DNA from 3 places in the Kitasatospora sp. NPDC091335 genome. Region 1 is predicted to be linked to each of the others. Evidence: riboswitches for the same ligand, from Rfam matches in the RefSeq annotation. Region 1 holds a riboswitch; each other region holds the start of a gene.
The links. A riboswitch is a leader RNA that binds a small molecule or an ion and turns the genes downstream of it on or off. The one in region 1 is predicted to bind cyclic di-AMP.
Positions count from the first base shown of each region.

Region 2: it holds a riboswitch for cyclic di-AMP, as region 1 does, so the genes downstream of both, ACIQOW_RS33880 (transglycosylase family protein) here and ACIQOW_RS26470 (M23 family metallopeptidase) in region 1, are expected to answer to the same signal.
Region 3: it holds a riboswitch for cyclic di-AMP, as region 1 does, so the genes downstream of both, ACIQOW_RS02430 (NlpC/P60 family protein) here and ACIQOW_RS26470 (M23 family metallopeptidase) in region 1, are expected to answer to the same signal.

Region 1 covers NZ_JBIVUM010000014.1:23,095-27,263, reverse strand. Annotated here, with positions in the region: gene ACIQOW_RS26480 (alpha/beta fold hydrolase) at 44-871, opposite strand; gene ACIQOW_RS26475 (YiaA/YiaB family inner membrane protein) at 992-1,282, opposite strand; cyclic di-AMP (ydaO/yuaA leader) riboswitch at 1,477-1,635, shown strand; gene ACIQOW_RS26470 (M23 family metallopeptidase) at 1,648-2,481, shown strand; gene ACIQOW_RS26465 (hypothetical protein) at 2,605-3,480, opposite strand; gene ACIQOW_RS26460 (GNAT family N-acetyltransferase) at 3,523-4,110, shown strand.
Region 2 covers NZ_JBIVUM010000022.1:7,417-11,585, reverse strand. Annotated here, with positions in the region: gene ACIQOW_RS33890 (SDR family NAD(P)-dependent oxidoreductase) at 1-162, opposite strand, end outside; gene ACIQOW_RS33885 (cytochrome P450) at 419-1,759, shown strand; cyclic di-AMP (ydaO/yuaA leader) riboswitch at 1,980-2,145, shown strand; gene ACIQOW_RS33880 (transglycosylase family protein) at 2,151-3,056, shown strand; gene eno (phosphopyruvate hydratase) at 3,311-4,169, shown strand, end outside.
Region 3 covers NZ_JBIVUM010000001.1:540,981-545,149, reverse strand. Annotated here, with positions in the region: gene ACIQOW_RS02435 (NlpC/P60 family protein) at 1-837, opposite strand, end outside; gene ACIQOW_RS02430 (NlpC/P60 family protein) at 1,065-2,198, opposite strand; cyclic di-AMP (ydaO/yuaA leader) riboswitch at 2,209-2,362, opposite strand; gene ACIQOW_RS02425 (NlpC/P60 family protein) at 2,701-3,738, opposite strand; gene ACIQOW_RS02420 (NYN domain-containing protein) at 3,939-4,169, opposite strand, start outside.

The DNA.
Region 1 (4,169 bases):
GCGGGTGCGGGCGGCGGTCGGGCTGCCGGCGGGCGGCGGTCGGTCAGCCGAGTTCGGCGAGGAAGGGCAGCAGGGCGTCCGCGGTGGCCGCCGGGTTGTCGGCCATCGGGTAGTGCCCGGACCCCTCGATCATCGCCTTCCGCGCGCCGAGCGCCGCGGCCTGCCGGTCGGCGACGAGTTCCGGCTTCGGGAAGTCGGGGTCCTTGCTGCCCATGACCACCAGCGCGGGGCACCGCACCGCAGCCGTCCAGCCGACCGGCGCCGAGTCGCCGTGGACGTACCCGCGGGTGGCGGTCTTGCGTCCGGGGGTGCGCAGGTCGGAGACCAGCCCGTCCACGTACGCGTCGAAGTCGGCGGGCCTGGCGCCGGGGAAGGCCATCCGGCGCAGGTAGAAGCCCCAGGCGGCGGGCCAGTGGACGAGGGCCGCGCCCATCAGGCCCATGGCGGCGCGCATCAGGGCGCCCGGCGGCGGGGTCTCGACGAAGGCGTCGATCAGCACGATCCCGGCGACCCGCCCGGGCGCATCCCCGGCGGCCCTGACGACGGTCGCCCCGGTGTACGAGTTCCCGGCGAGGACGGCGCGCTCGATGCCGAGGTGGTCGAGCAGGGCGAGGACGTCGCCGGCGAGGGCGGCCGGGCCGTAGTCGTCCCAGGCGATCGAGGACTCGCCGAAGCCCCGCAGGTCCATGGTGACGACCCGGTGGCCGGCGGCGACCAGCAGCGGGCGCAGGTGCCGGTACGCGGCCCGGCTGTCGAGCATGCCCGGGAGCAGGACGACGGGGGCGCCGTCGCCCTGCCGGGTGTCGTCGAAGGCGATCCGGCCGCCGGGGACGGTCAGGCACTGGGTGCTCGGGGTGATGGTGCCGTTCATGGGGGTCCTCCTCGGGCCGCCGGGGCGGGGCATCGGCGTTGCTGCCGATAGCCATAAAGCTAAGGCTAATAGCCTTAGCCGTCAAGCAGCCGGCGGGCGGCGATCCGGGAAGGGGGCGGGTCAGGCGCCCTCGACCCTGAACGGGTCGTGCTCGCTGAGCAGCTTCTCCAGCCGGGCCTGGTCGACCCGGGTCACCATCTCGTTGGTCTCCTGCTTGTCCCGGATCACCTTCGCCAGCGTGAACGCGGAGGTGACGGTGTAGAGGAGGCCGATTCCGAGGAACGCCCGGGTCCACCCGCCGACCGGCAGATAGGCGATCCCGACGGCGAGGGTGGTGCCGGACAGGGCGAACGAGAGGACGGCCTGGATGTAGTAGGCGGCCGTCGTGCGGGTCTGCATCGGTGCGCTCATGGCGTCAGGATGCGGCCGCCCGGCCGGACCGCACATGAGTAGGAGTACTCAGATGGAGCCGTGCATGAGGGGTCGTTCGTTGACGTCCGATCATATGGTCGACAGTCGCTTCCACCGGATGGCTTGGAATCGGCGCCTCCTAGGATTAACGTTTGATAACGCAGCGCGGTCGTCAACGCCGTACCCAGACGGCACCGTGCGCGGTGCCTAATCCCACCGACCGGCCTCCGGGCAGGTCAGGGAGCCGGGGAACCACGTTCCCTGGGGTGAATCGGCGGGGCCCAGGCCCGGCCGTAGGAGACCTTCCTGCTCCGAACCCGTCAGCTAACCCGGTAGGCGCGAAGGAAGGAAAGGAGCGCGCCTCCGTGGCGTCGACGTACACCCCGGCACACCCGGCCGGCCCCGCAGCCGGTACCCAGCTCCTCGACCACCCCGGCTCGGAAGGCCCCGACGCCTTCGGCCCGGAGGCCGAGACCAACCGCCACCGGATGCCGCGTCAGACCCGCGGAACCTCCCCGCTGCTCGGCGTCACCGCCGTCGCCGCCACCCTGGGGGCCACCGGTTTCGCCTCGGCCACCCCGGCCGCCGCCCCCGCGGTCGAAGCCCCGGACGAGGCCCCGGTCGCCCTCTCCGCGGACCCCGGCCTCGCGCTCGCCGCCCGCATCCAGCACCAGGCCGACAGCCAGCGCACCGCCGCCGAGGAGACCGCCAGGGTCCAGGCCGCGCAGGAGGCCGAGGCCAAGGCCGCCGCCAAGGAGGCCGAGGCCAAGCGCGCCGCCGAGGAGGCCGAGCGGGCCAAGGCCGCCGCCCTCACCCTGCCGGTGGACGACTACCGGCTCTCCGCCCACTACGGCCAGAGCGCCCGCTACTGGGCCAACCTGCACACCGGCCTGGACTTCGCCGCCGACACCGGCACCCCGGTCCACGCGCTCGGCCAGGGCACCATCACCTCGGCCGGCTGGGCCGGTTCGTACGGCTACCGGATCGTCGAGACCCTGCCCGACGGCACCGAGATCTGGTACTGCCACCTCTCCTCGATCACCAAGGGCTCCGGCAAGGTCGTCGCCGGCCAGCAGATCGGCAAGGTCGGCGCGACCGGCAACGTCACCGGCCCGCACCTGCACATGGAGATCCGCCCCGGCGGCGGTGCCCCGGTCGACCCGGAGCCCTGGCTCCAGCAGCGCGGCCTCAACCCGTGACGCCCCGGGCCTGACGGCCCCCGGTCTCACGGCACCCGCCGGCTGAGGCACCCGCTCGCAGACGCCCCCGCGAAGGCCCCCGGCCCGGAGCACGAGCTCCCGGCCGGGGGTCTTCGCGGTCTCTCACTCCTCGGCGGGCAGCTGCGCCAGGTACGCGTCGATCTCCTTCTGGCCCGGCTCCGGCGCCAGCTCGGGGAACTCCTCCACCAGCAGCCGCGGCAGCCCCGGCACCGTCCACTCGCCGAACAGGTCGAGCGCCGCCTCGACCGCCGCGTCCTCGAACTCGCCGAAGTCCCCGGCCAGTTCGTCCGGCATCGGCCGTCCCAGCGCGGTCAGCTCGGCCAGGTTGCGGTAGCTGCGCCGCATCAGGCCCTGCTCCAGCAGCCGCCGCGCGCCGTCGGTGGCCATGCCGACCGAGAGCACCCGGCTCCAGCCCCAGCCCTGCTCGTCCGGCTCGTCCAGCCAGCCGGCCGGCGCCAGGTCCTCGTACGCGGCCAGCCGCTCCTCCTCGGCGAGCCCGCCGAAACCGGCCAGCCAGTCCCGCACCGCCTCCCCGTCGGCGACGTCCACCCCGTGCGCGTGCAGCAGCAGCGCGTACAGCCGGGGCCAGGTCACCAGGTCGGCGCGGCGCAGCAGTCCGGCCGCGACCTCGCCCTGCCACTCGGCCTCCGCGTGCAGCCGCTCCTGGCGCTTGGCGTTGAGCCGCCGGGCCGCCCGCTGGTGGTCGGCCAGCATCCGGACGGCGTCGCCGTACGCGAGCGGGTCCTCCTCGGGCGCGGGTTGGACGTACAGGTGGAGGCGCTCGTACAGCAGGTGCTCCACCGCGTTCGAGGTCAGTTCCGGCCAGCCGTCGTGCATCCTGCCCTCGCCCAGCTCCAGCAGCGCCAGCACCGTGCGCAGCGGCCCCTCGGCCACCGGCGCGCGGCCCTGCTCGGCCGCCCAGGCGAGCAGGTCGGCGGCCTTGGTGCGGGGGGCGAGCCGCAGGTCTTCGTCGTTCATAGTCCGAACGGTAGCCGCCGGGCGGGGATAGGGTCGGCAGCCATGCTCCCCGTACGACTCACCGGCCCGCGACTGGCCATCCGCGAGTACCACCACACCGAGGGCGACGTGGACGCGCTGCACGCGCTGTTCGGCGACCCCGAGGTCACCCGGTACCTGCCCTTCGGGTCGTGCGACCGGGAGGCCTGCGCCGACCAGATCGAGCTCTACCTGGAGGAGGCGATGGCCGGGGAGCGGGACACCTACCGGCTCGCCGTCACCAGGCTCGCCGACGCCGAGGACCCGCGGGACGCGCCGCCGGTCGGGCAGGCCTCGCTCGTCCTCGGCGGGCACCGCTCCGCCGACCTGGGGTGCGTGCTGGCCGACGAGGTCAGGGGCCGCGGCTACGCGGGCGAGATCGTCGGCCTGCTCCGCGGCCTCGCCTTCGGCCCGCTGGACCTGCACCGGCTGACCGCCCGGGTCCACGTGGACAACGCGGCCTCCGTGAAGGCGCTCACCCGGCTGGGCTTCCGGCGGGAGGGGCGGCTGCGGCACGACGGGTTCAAGGACGGCGTCTGGTCCGACTCGTACCTCTACGCGCTGCTCGCCGACGAGTGGCCGGGCCCGGCCGCCCGGGGGGAGGGGGGTTAACCCCACCCCGGATCCGCCAGGCCTCCGGATCACGCCCGGTCGGCGCGTCCACCAGACTG
Region 2 (4,169 bases), on a different contig from region 1:
GCCGGGCCGGTCGAGTTCGGCGGCGAGGTCCTCGGCGATGCCGACGTGCTGGTCCGCGATCAGCATTCCGGCGGTGCCGGCCGCGGCGAACCGACGGGCGAGGCCCGCGCCCGACCCGCCGTCGAGGACCGCGATGACGATGACTGACCCGCTGATCCGCATGGCCTGCTCCTCCCTGTGGGCGACACCGCACCGGCGCCCACGCGTATTGCGGAGGATCGTAGGCACGTCCTGACCCTCCGCAACAGTGGTTACCCCTCAGGTGACCAGGCTCACGCCCACGCTCCGGACAAGAGCTGTCCAAGAGCCGTCCACGGAGGGTCGGCACCCCGGGCCGGCACCCCGGCGGCGCACCGTCCGCGGGCAGGCGCGCGCCGTCGGGGAGGGGCGTGCCCGGCGCACCGGATACGGTCGGTCCATGCCAGCTCAGCCCGACCCCGCCAGGCCCGCCGCCGCGCCGTCCGACGCCACCGGCCCCCAGCTGTTCACCTGGGAGTTCGCCTCCGATCCGTACCCCGCCTACGCCTGGCTGCGGGAGCACGCCCCGGTGCACCGCACCACGCTGCCGAGCGGCGTGGAGGCCTGGCTGGTGACGCGGTACGCGGACGCCAGGCAGGCGCTAGCGGACGGCCGGCTGTCGAAGAACCCGGCGCACCACAGCGGGCAGGCGCACCGCACCGGCCGGGTGGGCATCCCGGGGGAGCGGCAGGCGGACCTGATGACCCACCTGCTGAACATCGACCCGCCGGACCACACCCGGCTGCGCCGACTGGTGTCGAAGGCGTTCACCCCGCGCCGGGTGGCCGAGTTCGAGCCGCGGGTGCGGCAGCTCACCGACCGGCTGATCGACGGCTTCGCGCGGCGCGGTTCGGCGGACCTGATCCACGAGTTCGCCTTCCCGCTCCCCATCTACGCGATCTGCGACATGCTGGGCGTGCCGGCCGAGGACCAGGACGACTTCCGCGACTGGGCCGGAATGATGGTGCGCCACACGAAGCCGGGCCAGGGCGGCGGTCAGCGCGGCGGCGTGGGCCGGGCGGTGAAGCGGATCCGGGCGTACCTGCTGGAGCTGATCCACCGCAAGCGCGCGGACCTCGGGGACGACCTGATCTCGGGCCTGATCCGGGCGAGCGACCACGGTGAGCACCTGACCGAGAACGAGGCCGCGGCGATGGCCTTCATCCTCCTCTTCGCCGGCTTCGAGACGACCGTGAACCTGATCGGCAACGGGACCTACGCGCTGCTGCGCAACCCCGGGCAGCGCCGGCTGCTGCAGGAGTCGGTGGCGCGCGGGGAGAGCGCGCTGCTGGACACCGCGATCGAGGAACTCCTGCGCTACGACGGGCCGGTGGAGATGGCGACCTGGCGGTTCGCGACGCAGCCGCTGACCGTCGGCGGGGTGGACATCCCGGTCGGTGACCCGGTGCTGGTGGTGCTGGCCGCGGCGGACCGCGACCCGGCCAGGTTCGCGGACGAGAACACCCTCGACCTGGCCCGGACGGACAATCCCCACCTGGGTTTCGGGCACGGCATCCACTACTGCATCGGCGCCCCGCTCGCGCGGCTGGAGGGGCGCGCCGCACTGGCCACCCTGCTTTCCCGGCTGCCCGATCTGCGGCTCGCGGAAAGCCCGGAGAATCTGCGGTGGCGAGGTGGCCTGATCATGCGTGGGCTGCGCGAACTCCCGGTGGAATTCAGTCCGGAGAGCCGCTCCCCGCACGCCCCTCCGCACGCCCCCGCCGAGCCGCCGATGCCCTGAGGTCACGCTGACGGGACGTCGTCGATCGCCCTCAGCGGTGGTGTGAACAGCCATCAATCAGGACATATCGCCGCCGTTGGTAGGCGGTCGGACACGCGCCGTAATTTATGTGTGATATCGGCGATATGAGCTTGTGATTGGTCTGATGATCTGTCTACTCTCCCTGGAGTTCGCAGCTGCGGACCTCGTACGCGGAACGCCGAATCCTGCCCGCCGCGTCACGGGAAACCGACCAGAACCCTGGGCAGGGGCGGGGGAACCAGGTTTGTTGCCGTCCCCACGGCTTGGGGTGAAGCCGCCCGAGCGGGATCTCTCCGCACACGGCGGCCGGGCCACCTCCCGGTCCGAACCCGACAGCTCACCTCGCAGGCGTACGGAGAGGGACCTCTTCATGCTGCTCGTTGGAACTGGCCGTCACCGTCGTCGCACCCAGGCCGAGAAGGCCATCGCCGTCGCCGGTGTGGCCGGCGTCGGACTCGCGATGCCGCTCCTCACCGCCACCGGCGCCTCCGCCGCACCGGTCTCCACCTGGGACGCGGTCGCGCAGTGCGAGAGCGGCGGCAACTGGAGCATCAACACCGGCAACGGCTTCTACGGCGGCCTCCAGTTCACCTCCAGCACCTGGAAGGCGTACGGCGGCAACGCCTACGCGGCGCAGGCCAACCAGGCCAGCAAGGCCCAGCAGATATCGGTCGCCGAGAAGGTCCTCGCCTCGCAGGGCCCGGGTGCCTGGCCGGTCTGCTCCCAGAAGGCCGGTCTGACCAAGGGCGGCGCCCCGGCCGCGGTCGACACCTCCTCGGACGCCAAGCAGCAGCAGGCTCCCAAGCCGCAGGCCCCGAAGCAGCAGGCCCCGAAGCACGCCAAGCCGGCCGAGAAGCCGGCCGCCCAGCAGCAGGCCGCACCGAAGCCCGCCGCGAAGCCGGTCCAGCAGGCCGCCCCGCAGCAGCAGGCGCAGCCGCAGGCCCAGGGCTTCTCCGGCAAGGCCGGCTGGGACGCCGACGCGAAGGTGTACTGGTACCAGAACAACGGCGGCTGGTACTGGACCAGCCACCAGAGCGTCTACCAGCAGTACGCCGGCCAGACCGCCGCCCAGCCGCAGGCCGCCCCGCGGGCCGCCCAGCCGGCCGCGCAGGCCGCGGGCCACGACTACACCGTCCGCGCCGGTGACACCCTGTCGACCATCGCCTCCGCCCAGGGCGTGTCCGGCGGCTGGAGCGCGCTGTACGAGCAGAACCACGCCACCGTCGGCGGCAACCCGAACCTGATCATGCCCGGCCAGGTGCTGCACCTCGGCTGAGCCGCCACGCCCGACGCGCGGAGGGGACCGGTCCTACCGGTCCCCTTCGTCCGTATTCGCCCGCTCCAGGGGGACAAGCTGGGACAAGCAGGTGAACTACCGGCGGGTAGGAGGGCCACACGCTGAGACGGAACCCAGGTCGACGTGGTCCCGGGAGCCCGGGCGGTTAGGCTCTGGTCGTAAACGACTCCGCAATCGTCCTGCTGACAGCACCCCCCGTCAGACCGGACCCTGCTTCCGCAAGGAGATGCCTCGTGCCGTCCATCGATGTCGTCGTAGCCCGTGAGATCCTCGACTCCCGCGGCAACCCCACGGTCGAGGTCGAGGTCGGCCTCGACGACGGCAGCACGGGTCGTGCCGCTGTTCCGTCGGGTGCCTCCACCGGTGCCTTCGAGGCGCTGGAGCTGCGCGACGGTGACAAGAACCGCTACTTCGGCAAGGGCGTGGAGAAGGCCGTCCTGGCCGTCATCGAGCAGATCGGCCCGGAGCTGGTCGGCTACGACGCCACCGAGCAGCGCCTGATCGACCAGGCCATGCTGGACCTGGACGCCACCCCGGACAAGTCCTCGCTCGGCGCCAACGCCATCCTGGGCGTCTCGCTGGCCGTCGCCCACGCCGCCTCCGAGGCGAGCGACCTGCCGCTGTTCCGCTACCTGGGCGGCCCGAACGCGCACGTCCTGCCGGTCCCGATGATGAACATCCTCAACGGCGGCTCGCACGCGGACTCCAACGTCGACATCCAGGAGTTCATGATCGCCCCGATCGGCGCGGAGTCCTTCTCCGAGGCCGTCCGCTGGGGCGTCGAGGTCTACCACACCCTCAAGGGCGTGCTGAAGGAGCGCGGCCTGTCCACCGGCCTCGGCGACGAGGGCGGCTTCGCGCCGAACCTGGACAGCAACCGCGAGGCCCTGGACCTCATCACCGAGGCCATCCAGAAGGCCGGCTACGTGCCCGGCCGCGACATCGCGCTGGCCCTGGACGTCGCCGCCTCCGAGTTCTACGAGGACGGCGCCTACCAGTTCGAGGGCAAGGCCCTCTCGGCGGCCGAGCTCATCGAGTACTACGCCGGGCTGGTCGCCGCCTACCCGCTGGTCTCCATCGAGGACCCGCTGG
Region 3 (4,169 bases), on a different contig from region 1:
CAGGGTCACTCCGGCCTGCCGCCAGCTGTAGTACATCAGACCCGAGCAGTCGAACGCGTGCGGGCCGGCGGCCCCGTAGACGTACGGGGAGCCGATCATCCGCACCGCGGCGGCCAGCGCGGCCGCACCGCGCTCGGAGGCGGGCGGGGCGGTGCCGAGGTCCAGCCGGTCGGTGCCCCGGGTGGCGCGGCGCTCGGCGTCCCTGGCGTCCTGGGCGGCCAGCCGGGCCCGCTCGGCGCCGCCCAGGCCGTTCAGCAGCTTCTGCGCCTTGGCCAGCCGCTGCTGGATCTGCTGCTTGCCGTCGGCGAGCGACCGGCGGGCCTGGTCCAGCTCGGCGAGCTTGTCGGCCGCCTCGGTGCGGCGCTGGTCGAGCCGGCGCTGCCGGGTGATCAGCTCGTGCAGGCTCTCCTGCTGGCGGGCGGCGGCCTGGCCCATGGCGCGGGCGCGGGCCAGGTAGCCCTCCGGGTCGGTCGAGAGGATCAGCTGGGCCGTCTGGGTCATGCCGCCGCCGCGGTACTCCGCCCCGGCCACCGTCGCCAGGTCGCCGCGCAGCTGGTTGAGCTGGTCCTGGGCGCCGGCGATCTCGCCCTGGAGGATGGTGGTCTCGCCCTGGAGGCGCCGCTGGGCCTCCTGCGCCGCGTTGAACTTCTCGGACGCCTGCTCGGCCTCGTCGTACAGCTGCTCCACCTGCGCCTTGACGTCCTGTCGGTCGGCCGGGTCCGGGCTGCCGGGGGCGGCCTGGGCGCTGCCTCCGGTGGCCACGCCCAGCGCGGTGGCGGCGGCCGCGGTCAGCACCAGCGCCCGGGCGAGCAGTTGGGAACGACGGTGCACGGGCATGGCGGCAGCGGCTCCAATCCTGCGGCGCGGTCCCCGCCGCCGCGCCATGGTGGGCGGCCGTCGAGCGGGAGTCCGGTGGCAGACGTTAGCGAGTCCGGGCAACCGAGTCCAAACCCCTCCTAACCCGAATATTCGCCCACTAATCGGACATCAGCTCGACCTTCCGGAAAAGCCGCAGGCCCGGCCTTCCCCGAGGAAGGCCGGGCCCGGAAGCGTCCGAGCGGGGATCAGACCCGCACGATGCCGGTCAGCGGCATGTTGGTGACCGCCTCGTAGCGCACGTTCGTGCCCGTCCTGGGCGCGTGCAGCACCTGGCCGTTGCCGGCGTAGATGCCGACGTGGTGGGCGTCGGTGTAGAAGATCAGCAGGTCGCCGGGCTGGGCCTGGGAGATGTCCGTGCCGATCCGGGTGCCGGCCGAGGCCTGCGCCTGCGAGGTGCGCGGCAGCGACACGCCGGCCTGGTTGTACGCCCAGACCATCAGACCGGAGCAGTCGAAGGAACCCGGGCCGGTGGCGCCCCAGACGTACGGGCTGCCGACCTTGGAGGCGGCGTACGAGAGGGCGGCGGCACCGCGGGAGCTGCCGGCCGCGACCTTCACCGGCGCGGCGGCGGCCGAACCGGTCGAGATGTCGCTGCGGCTGTTGTCGCGCGAGGCGCGGTCGGCCTGCTGCTGCGCCTTGGCCGCTTCGGCCTTGGCGGCGTCGGCCTTGACCTTGGCCTCGGCCGCGGCCTTCTCCTCGGCCTGGCGCAGCGCCTGGCGCTCCTGCTCGGTCAGGGTGTTCAGCAGGTCCTGGGCGGCCTTCAGCTTGCCCTGGACGTCCTGCTTGGCGGTCTTCAGCTGCTGGGTGGTGGACTCCAGCTCGGCGAGCTTGCCCTGGGCCTCGTTGCGGTCCTGGTCGAGCTTGCGCTGCTGCTCCTGGAGCTCCTTCAGCTGACCCTTCTGGGTCGCACCGGCCTGGTTCAGCGCACCGGCCTGGGTGAGGAAGCCCTCCGGGCTGGAGGAGAACATCAGCTGGACGGTCGGCGAGATGCCGCCGTTGCGGTACTGCTCGCCGGCGATCTCGGCCAGGCCGCCCTGGAGCTCGGTCACCTGGGACTGCTGACGGGCCACCTGGTCCTGGAGGCCGGAGACCTGCTTCTCCAGCTCCTGCTGCTTGGCCTGGGCGGCGTTGTAGTTCTCGGTCGCGACCTCGGCCTGCTCGTTGAGCTGGTCGACCTGCTCCTTGACCTGTTCCTTGGTCGGCTGCGGGTCGGCGTGGGCGCCGGACTGCGCGGAGAGGGCGACGGCTGCGGCGGCGACTCCGGTCAGGATCGAGACGCGGGCGCGGCCGGCGGGCTTGGGACGACGATGGGACGCCACGAAGGCGGACTCCTTCTTCCTACGGCCGCCTACCGGGTGAGCTGACGGGTTCGGGCCGGAAGCATGCCCTACGACGCCTCACGGCCGTTCCACCGGCCGACCTGGCGCCGATTCACCCCGGAGGAACGTGGTTCCCCGGCTCCGCTCCGCAGCGCCCCCACGAACTGGGCTCCCCTGTCGGGCAGTCGCTTCGACCTGCCCCGCTGCCTTGCGAACTCGACGGAAACCACCGCCGCCACCCTGGCTGGGCGATCGAGAGTGCGGTGGTTCAGGGCACGACCCTAGTAACTGAACCGTGATCGGTTCAAATCCTTGTCAGAAAAAAGACAGAAGATTGCCAAAGTTCTTTTGTGAAAATGACCGATGGTGACCACTGCCACACGTAAGGCTGATCAGTTCTCACCATGCGGTCACGAAACGCCGAAAACCCGAACGCCACCCCCACAAGGGGGTGGCGCTGATCACAGGTCCGGGAAAGGGGCCCCTCCGGCGTGTCGGGCCGTCAGACCCGGCGGATGGTGTTGATCGACATCGCGTCGGCCTTCATCACCTTCACCACGTCGCCGGTGTGCGGCGCGTGGACCACCATGCCGTTGCCGATGTACATCCCGACGTGGTGCATGTCGTTGCCGTAGACCACCAGGTCGCCCGGCTGGGCCTGGTCCAGCGAGGGCACCTTGGTCCCGTAGTGGCCCTGCTCCTGCGAGGTGCGCGGCAGCGAGACGCCGGCCTGGCCGTACGCCCAGACCATCAGGCCCGAGCAGTCGAAGGTGGTCGATCCGGTGGCGCCCCACACGTACGGCGAGCCCTGCTTGCCCATCGCCTTGGACACCGCCACCGCCGCGAGGCCGCCGGCCGGCGGCAGGCTGCCGAGGTCGACCCGGTCGCTGCCGCGCGAGGCGCGGTCCTCCTGCGTCTGCTGGGCCCGCAGCGCGGCTCGGTCGGCGGCGCTGAGCGAGTTCAGCAGGTCCTGGGCGGCCTTCAGCTTGGTGTTGACGTCCGTCTTGGCCTGGTTCAGGTCCTTGGTGGTGCTCTCCAGCGAGGCGAGCACGGTGGCCGCCTCGGTCTTCTGCTGGTCCAGCCGGCGCTGCTGGTCCAGCAGCCCCTTGAGCGCCTCGGCCTGGCTGGTGCCGGCCTGCTGGATGGTGGAGGCCTTGTCCAGGTAGCCGGACGGGTCGGAGGAGAGCATCAGCTGGACGGACGGGTCGATGCCGCCGGTGCGGTACTGCTCGCCCGCCACCTCGGCGAGGCCGCCCTGCAGCTGCGTCATCTGCTCCTGGCCGCGGGCCACCTGGTCCTGGAGCTGGCCGGACTGCTTGCGCAGCTGGTCGGCCCGCTCCTTGGCGCCGTTGTACTTCTCCGCCGCCTGCTCCTGCTCCTCCTGGAGCTGGTCGATCTGCGCCTTGACGTCCGACTTGTTCGGCTGCGGCGCGGCGTGCGCGGCCACCTGGGCGGAGAGGGCGACCGCGGTCGCAGCGGCGGCGGTGAGCACGGAGATCCGTGCGCGGCTCGGCTGCTTGGGACGGCGGTGGGATGCCAAGGGTCCGGCTCCTTCTTCCATCGGACTCACCTGATGGGGTGAGATTCCGGAAAATAGGTTTGACGCCAGACCCTAGTGAACATCTACCCGTTCTGCTACTCCCCCGTAGGCGTGAAATCCGGTTCCCACGCTGACGTCACAAGACCCGCACACCCGCTCGGAACCACCCCTGACCAGGCATCATTCCATCCGGTCCGGACTCAGGGCCGGGCCAGTCTGTTCAGCAGCAACACCGAGGCCACGGGGCGCGCGCCGGCCTTCCGCACGCCCTCCGCGACCTCCCGGTCGGTGGAGACCACCACCACCGGACGGCCCTGCGGCTCGGCCCGCACCAGACGGCGGATCAGCTCGTCCGCGGTCTCCCCGGTCCGGCTGAACCGCACCCGGACCCCGCGCGGTGGCGCCATGATCACCGGGACGTCCAGGTCCTG